One region of the Mucilaginibacter sp. 5C4 genome, then DNA from elsewhere that is predicted to be linked to it. Evidence: riboswitches for the same ligand, from Rfam matches in the RefSeq annotation. Region 1 holds a riboswitch; the other holds the start of a gene.

Region 1 (3,178 bases):
TGTAATAAGCATCGGCAGTAATAGCTATGTATTCAAATATGCCATCTACGTTTTTAGAATATGTGGCTCCCAAATCATACTGATATACAAATTCGGGTTTTATAACCCGCTCTACAAACGCATAATAATACAACTCATCTAAAGTTGGCGCGCGGAAAACGTTTTTGTAAAATGCCCGTATTTTAAGATTCGGATTGGAGAAAGGCTGCACCGTTGCCATCAGTGTTGGCGACAAAACCGACTTTTGCTGAAAGGCCGTACCCTTTTGCACTGTTTCGTGAATATTGGTTTGCAGCAGATTTCCCTGTAGTTGCCACTTACCCAGTTTTAGGCTACTGGCAATAACGTTTAAAAGCGTAAACCTTGCAGGGTAAGCGTACTTATCAATATCAGCATCTACTTTAGTATAGGATGCATCGATAGCGTAGGAGATATCCCAATTATTGGTTAAATGATATGAGAGGGCTACCGATTGATAAGCTTCGCGTTGTTTGTAATTTTCAAGAACAAATCCCTGGATGTTATTGTAAGGCGAATCGAGGTAACGGGTTTTTAGTTGGGAGAGTTTGCTGTTAAGTAATAGCGAAAGTCCGTTTTTAAATAGGCGTTCGTATCCTGTTTGTACAAATACATCGTCATTATTCAGGTGCTGCCCATGTCCTTCGGTATAAGATACTACCGCCCCCGGCAATCCACGTTTAGCGTTGTAGTAATTAAGGTGAATATTAAATTTACTACTATCATTTTTATTATAGTACAGCGCGGCATCTGTTTGTATTGATTCCACATCGCCGTGATGCCGGGTAGATACCGTGTCAGAACCATCGTTATCTACCTCATATTTATACCGGCCGTTGGCTTTTATATAATTGCCGTTTATAACAAATTGCCAGTTATTATTAGCCCGCTGTTGCCATTGGAGGTAAGGATTGATCAACCCAAAACTCCCCCCCTTTGCCCCCACCTGGATCTGGTATATTTTTTTGGCCGTCAAAGTTGGGCGGATAGTTTTAATGCTCAACACGCTTGCAGACGCGAAAGACCGTGCTGATTGCAACAGGTCACCGGGTTGGCCATTATACAGGGTGATCTCCTGAACATTATTGAGGTTGAATTTACTCAGATCTATTTGTCCGCTTTGGGCATCATTCAGCTGCACACCGTCGTATAACACAGCGGTATGGTTTGTGCCCAGGCTCCGTACCGATATGGTTTTTAATCCACCAATGCCGCCGTAATCTTTAATGTTAACGCCTGCAAAATTGCGCACGGCATCGGCCACATTAAAAGCACTGTAATGTGCAAAATCTTTTTGGGTGATTTGTTGAGCGGGTGTTAACGTTTGTAGCCTGAGTGCAGTCGATGCCTTTATCGGTACCTCTTTGAGATGTTTTGTAGTATCGCGCTGCGCGAAAACAACAGTTGAAGTTAATAGGAAAACGCCCGCAATACAAAACGTCTTGCTTATAAATGGGGGTTTTGCTAACCTGAAAATACTATCGTAACCGTGCCTCATGCTGATGTTAAAACATCATAGCGTACAAAAATGGAAAATACAAGAATGGAAATACACCGCCTTATGAAGAGCATTCACACCCAAGCTTCAATCCCCGAAAGCTATGAATAATATAATGCTGAGGCAGGTATTCTGACTTGCTCCCCTTTGCCCTGCCTTCCCATCCCGAAATACTCGGCACAGTGGCAATTTTGAACGGACATTGGTTAACGGAGCTTACAGCTGCGGGACAGTTACAGATTTACACTGTATTCCCTTTTAATCCTGCTGTGAATTTGCTTCGTGGCAGGAACCTAAAGCGCTGCAAATGTAGCATTAGAAATGCTAACGGCAAATGCAATTATCAGCGCCGGTTAAATTAATTTCAATTAACGAAAACCCGCTGTAATTTAAGGTGTTTAATAAATACAAACGCAACATACCATGACATCATTAGCATTGCAAAATAGATACCGTGGCCCGGCGGAAAGCCAGGAACCAAGTTTAAACCTTTCTACCGCCGAGCGCACCATTTCTATCGCAAGTGGTATTAAACTAGCATTATCCGGTTTTAGAGGATTATTCAAAAGCCCTTTCGCCAGCATTATCAAGCTTGGCGCTGGTGGCTACCTTCTTAACCGCGGGCTTACCGGCCATTGCGAACTATACTCGCGCATGGGCCGTAACAATACCAAGCCGGTAAACATAAATATCCGTTCATCATACCATATTGATAAACCACGCCAGGAAGTTTATGACTTTTGGCGCAAGCTGGATAACCTGCCCCTTTTCATGAAACACCTCGAGAGTGTGGAGGTCATAGATAATAAACGCTCACATTGGGTGTTAAAACTACCTATCGGCACAGCCAAAGTAAGCTGGGATGGCGAGATCGTTCGTGATGAGCCGGGTTACAGCATCGGCTGGAGTTCAATACCCGGGTCATTAATCGATAACGCTGGTAAAGTACGTTTCCAGGATAGCCTTAATGGCAGCGGCACCTTGGTAGATATCATCATCAGCTACCGCCCGCCTGCCGGTGGTTTTGGAGGTGGCATCGCCCATATCTTAAACCCTGTATTTAAAAACATGGTCGATAAGGATGTACGCAACTTTAAACAGTATATGGATATTGATGGCGGCATCGCTTCATATACATCACAGGTAAATGATAACTACTATGCAGAACCCATAGCAATTGTAATTGAAGAAAAAAATTGTTGAAGATAGTTCGCTCGGAGATGATACCTCCCGCTTCCGTTCACATATTGAGCCTATTGATAGCAGGCAAACACCGGGTGCCGAGAGTTCGGTGTTGTAAGAGACGCTTGTCATGGTGAGCCAGTCGAACCATTAGCGAATTGTACAATCTTTCGACAAGTTCAAGATGACAATGTTATAAACAAAAAAGGCTTTCTGAATAAACAGAAAGCCTTTTCTTATAAATATGCGCTGATTATTTTACAGCGTCAATGATCGCTTTGAAAGCATCAGGGTGATTCATCGCTAAATCAGCTAATACCTTACGGTTTAAACCAATTTCTTTAGCGGCTAACTTACCTATTAATTGAGAGTAAGAAATGCCGTGCTGGCGTGCACCTGCGTTGATACGTTGGATCCATAAAGCCCTAAACTCGCGTTTTTTGGTCTTACGGTCACGGTATGCATACTGTAAACCTTTTT
Region 2 (3,178 bases), 220 kb from region 1:
TTGCAGGATGGTAACCGGCCCGGTCAACATCCCCTTCATCCACTTATTGGTTAATGATTGCGCATAACCCGACCACTTAACTGTCATGGGCCTTGGGCGCGATACATCGCCATAAATAATAGGGGGCTTCACACAGCGGCTGCCGTAGCTTTGCACCCAACCGTTTTGGGTAAAGGTAAAGCCCTGTAATTGCTCGCCGAAATACTCTACCATATCATTACGTTCAAACTCGCCATGCACCAAAACATCAATGTCGATATCTTCCTGCCATTTAACGGCTTTCTCGGTTTCTTCGGCAATGTGCAGGTCGTATTGTGTTTGAGTGATAGCGCCTTTCTTCAATTGGGCACGCCAGCTGCGCACCTCTGCCGTTTGCGGGAACGAGCCGATAGTGGTGGTGGTGTACAAGGGCAGGTTTAACAGCTCCTGCTGTTTTTGCTTACGCGATGCAAAAGCACTTAACCGCTGCGCATCACTTTCAGTTATCTTGGCAACACGTTCTTTTACAGAATTGTTATGAATTAATCCTGAAGTTTTACGCAAGGCGTTATCATGCTGATTTTCGACCAGTTTGTATTGGGTGCTTACACCGGGGGTATCTGATGCCAGGCTTTTCAGCAAAGCAATTTCCGTTACCTTTTGGCGGGCAAAGGCAAGCCATTGTTTGATCTCGGGGGTGAGTTTTTCCGGATTGTGCTCGTTCCTCAGATCAACAGGCGAGTGGATCAACGAACATGATGGTGCTATCCAAACGCGATCATCGCCAAGCTTTTCTTTTGCTTTTTGGATGATGGCGAGCGAGGCTTCAAAATTGTTCTTCCAGATGTTGCGGCCATCCACCACACCTAACGACAATATAGTTTTGGCAGGTAACAACTCCAACACTTCATCCAACTGCTGCGGCGCACGTACCAAATCGATATGTAGGGCATCAACAGGGAGGGAAGCGGCCAATTCGGCATTGCTGCCCAATTTTTCGAAGTAGGTGGCTAATACAAACTTTAATCGCGGGAAATCTTTACGTAACTGTTTGTAAGCATCTCGGTAAGCCTGCTGTTCTTTTTCCGTCAGATCAAGCGACAGGAACGGTTCGTCAAACTGGATCCACTCAGCACCTAAGTCCAGTAGTTTGGTAAGTATTTCGGTGTAAACCGGTAACAGGTTTTTCAGCAGGTCTATCTTTTCAAAACCGGCTTCTTTTTCTTTACCCAACAGCAGGTAAGTAACCGGGCCGATCAGCACTGGTTTGGTGATAATACCTAGCTGCTTTGCCTCGTAAAACTCGTTGGTGATTTTGGTAGAGAATAACCTGAATTGCTGGTTCTTATAAAACTCGGGAACAATGTAATGGTAGTTGGTATCAAACCATTTGGTCATTTCCATGGCTACTACATCCAGTTCGTCTTTTTGATAGCCGCGGGCCATAGCAAAGTACAGGTCAAGTTCTTCTTTGCCTTGTTTTAGGATCACCTCGTTGTAACGTTTTGGGATTGCGCCAAACATCAGGGAATGATCCAGCACGTGGTCGTAATACGAAAAATCGTTTGAGGGGATAAGGTCTATCCCGGCTTCTTTTTGCATCAGCCAGTTTTCGTGGCGGATGGTTTTACCTACGGTAAGCACATTTTTGTGCCCCGTTTTGCCTGCCCAGTAACCCTCGCAGACCTTTTTTAATTCGCGTTGGCCACCAATACGCGGGTAGCCTAAATTTTGCGTCAGCATTGCTTTAATTGATTAAATGAATAAATCGGTTAAAAGCCCTTTTAGCTAATCTTCGCAATGCGTTTGTTGGGATGGATTGGTGGAAAAGTATGGATACAGCACTCCCTTGCATAAAAAATACAGGTTGTAACAAAAACTATATCAAACACACGACCATTGCCCCATACCGCGAAAGCATTGTCAATTCGGTATGGCAGGTCTCCTGACTTGTAACATTTTTGCCGCCCTTCCCGACTGTTTTTGGACAATCAGTGGGCATATATTCTGGCAAAAACCTTTTTGTGTTACTTACAGTTGCGCGACAGTTAGTGATTTGCACACTATTCCCTATTAATCTACAATTAAGTAAAACCTATACCGGTTGATGAAGGAAAGTAAAGAACTTACATCGGCTCAAATGTAAGTAATAAGGATGAGGAAAAGGAGGATTAGCTGTCTTCTCTTAATTTTCTGATCTCCTGGAGAGCGTCAACGTCAATCTGATCTTTAGGGCGGTTTATAATTTTCTTGTTTTCGATAAGCTGATTAATATGCAAGAATGGGACGCTTATACCGTCAATATCCGCAACAGAAGCCATTGATAAACATTCGTCAAAAGTGTAACCTTCAAGGCCTTTCATATTAGTCATAATATCCAGGTTCATGCCGTTATTCAACCTAAATTCTGTCCACCCGGCTATAAATTGCATATGTGCTATCATCGGGTAATCGCCCATGTTGTTGTTAATAAATGCCTTTCGTAAATTGTCCCTGTTTTCAGGTATATCTTTTAACCAAATATCTACATCGCCTGTAAAACGCTGAAAGCCATGTAAGTTTATAGCATAACCGCCAACCATAATGTATTGCACATCATTTTGTTGTAGCGCCTTCCATAAATTTAGAATATCCTCATCAAAAACATCCACGGGCTATTTGCTGATAAAAGGTTTATGAGTTATTACAGCCTTGTTCATGGTTTGCTGTATTTTATATAGGCGTGTGCACATCTCAAAACGCTCTTTGTAAGTTCGTTTTAAACCCTCTTTAAGATGCTCTATCAGGGCATGATCTACGGCCGGTTCCTTTTTATCCATAACGTTAACTTACCTCAAATTTAGCTAAAAAGGGATTAGCAAGCAATAACTATTCCGTATGAAAAACCTTTTGCATATCGCTCCATATCTTCCCTATGGCGGCAGCGTAGGGAAGATATGGAGTTGTGTTGGATCGGTGCGTTTCCATCATTTTTTGGGTGTTTGGATCAGCCGCCATTTTCTGCATATCGGCGTTAAAGTCATCTCCCACATATTCAAAATAGCTGAACAGGTAAGGCTATACGACAAAGATTAGAACTTTTTATTTGCTTAATATTTGAATTGTACGCAGTTTTGTGATATAACATAGCGCAATGCACTATATACAATATGCAAACTGTACATTGCGGCAACCACATCATAATGAAAAATATAGTTTA

The links. Region 1 has a riboswitch for cobalamin ahead of RHM67_RS12840 (TonB-dependent receptor plug domain-containing protein). Riboswitches for the same ligand answer to the same signal wherever they lie in the genome.
Region 2: linked by a shared signal. The riboswitch ahead of metE (5-methyltetrahydropteroyltriglutamate--homocysteine S-methyltransferase) and the one ahead of RHM67_RS12840 (TonB-dependent receptor plug domain-containing protein) in region 1 are both predicted to bind cobalamin.

Annotation. Positions count from the first base shown of each region.
Region 1 covers NZ_CP133775.1:2,722,465-2,725,642, forward strand. Annotated here, with positions in the region: gene RHM67_RS12840 (TonB-dependent receptor plug domain-containing protein) at 1-1,516, opposite strand, end outside; cobalamin riboswitch at 1,621-1,828, opposite strand; gene RHM67_RS12845 (SRPBCC family protein) at 1,940-2,719, shown strand; gene rplT (50S ribosomal protein L20) at 2,952-3,178, opposite strand, start outside.
Region 2 covers NZ_CP133775.1:2,499,184-2,502,361, forward strand. Annotated here, with positions in the region: gene metE (5-methyltetrahydropteroyltriglutamate--homocysteine S-methyltransferase) at 1-1,722, opposite strand, end outside; cobalamin riboswitch at 1,897-2,093, opposite strand; gene RHM67_RS11740 (nucleotidyltransferase) at 2,151-2,630, opposite strand; gene RHM67_RS11745 (hypothetical protein) at 2,634-2,798, opposite strand; gene RHM67_RS11750 (hypothetical protein) at 2,848-3,009, opposite strand; gene RHM67_RS11755 (BLUF domain-containing protein) at 3,162-3,178, shown strand, end outside.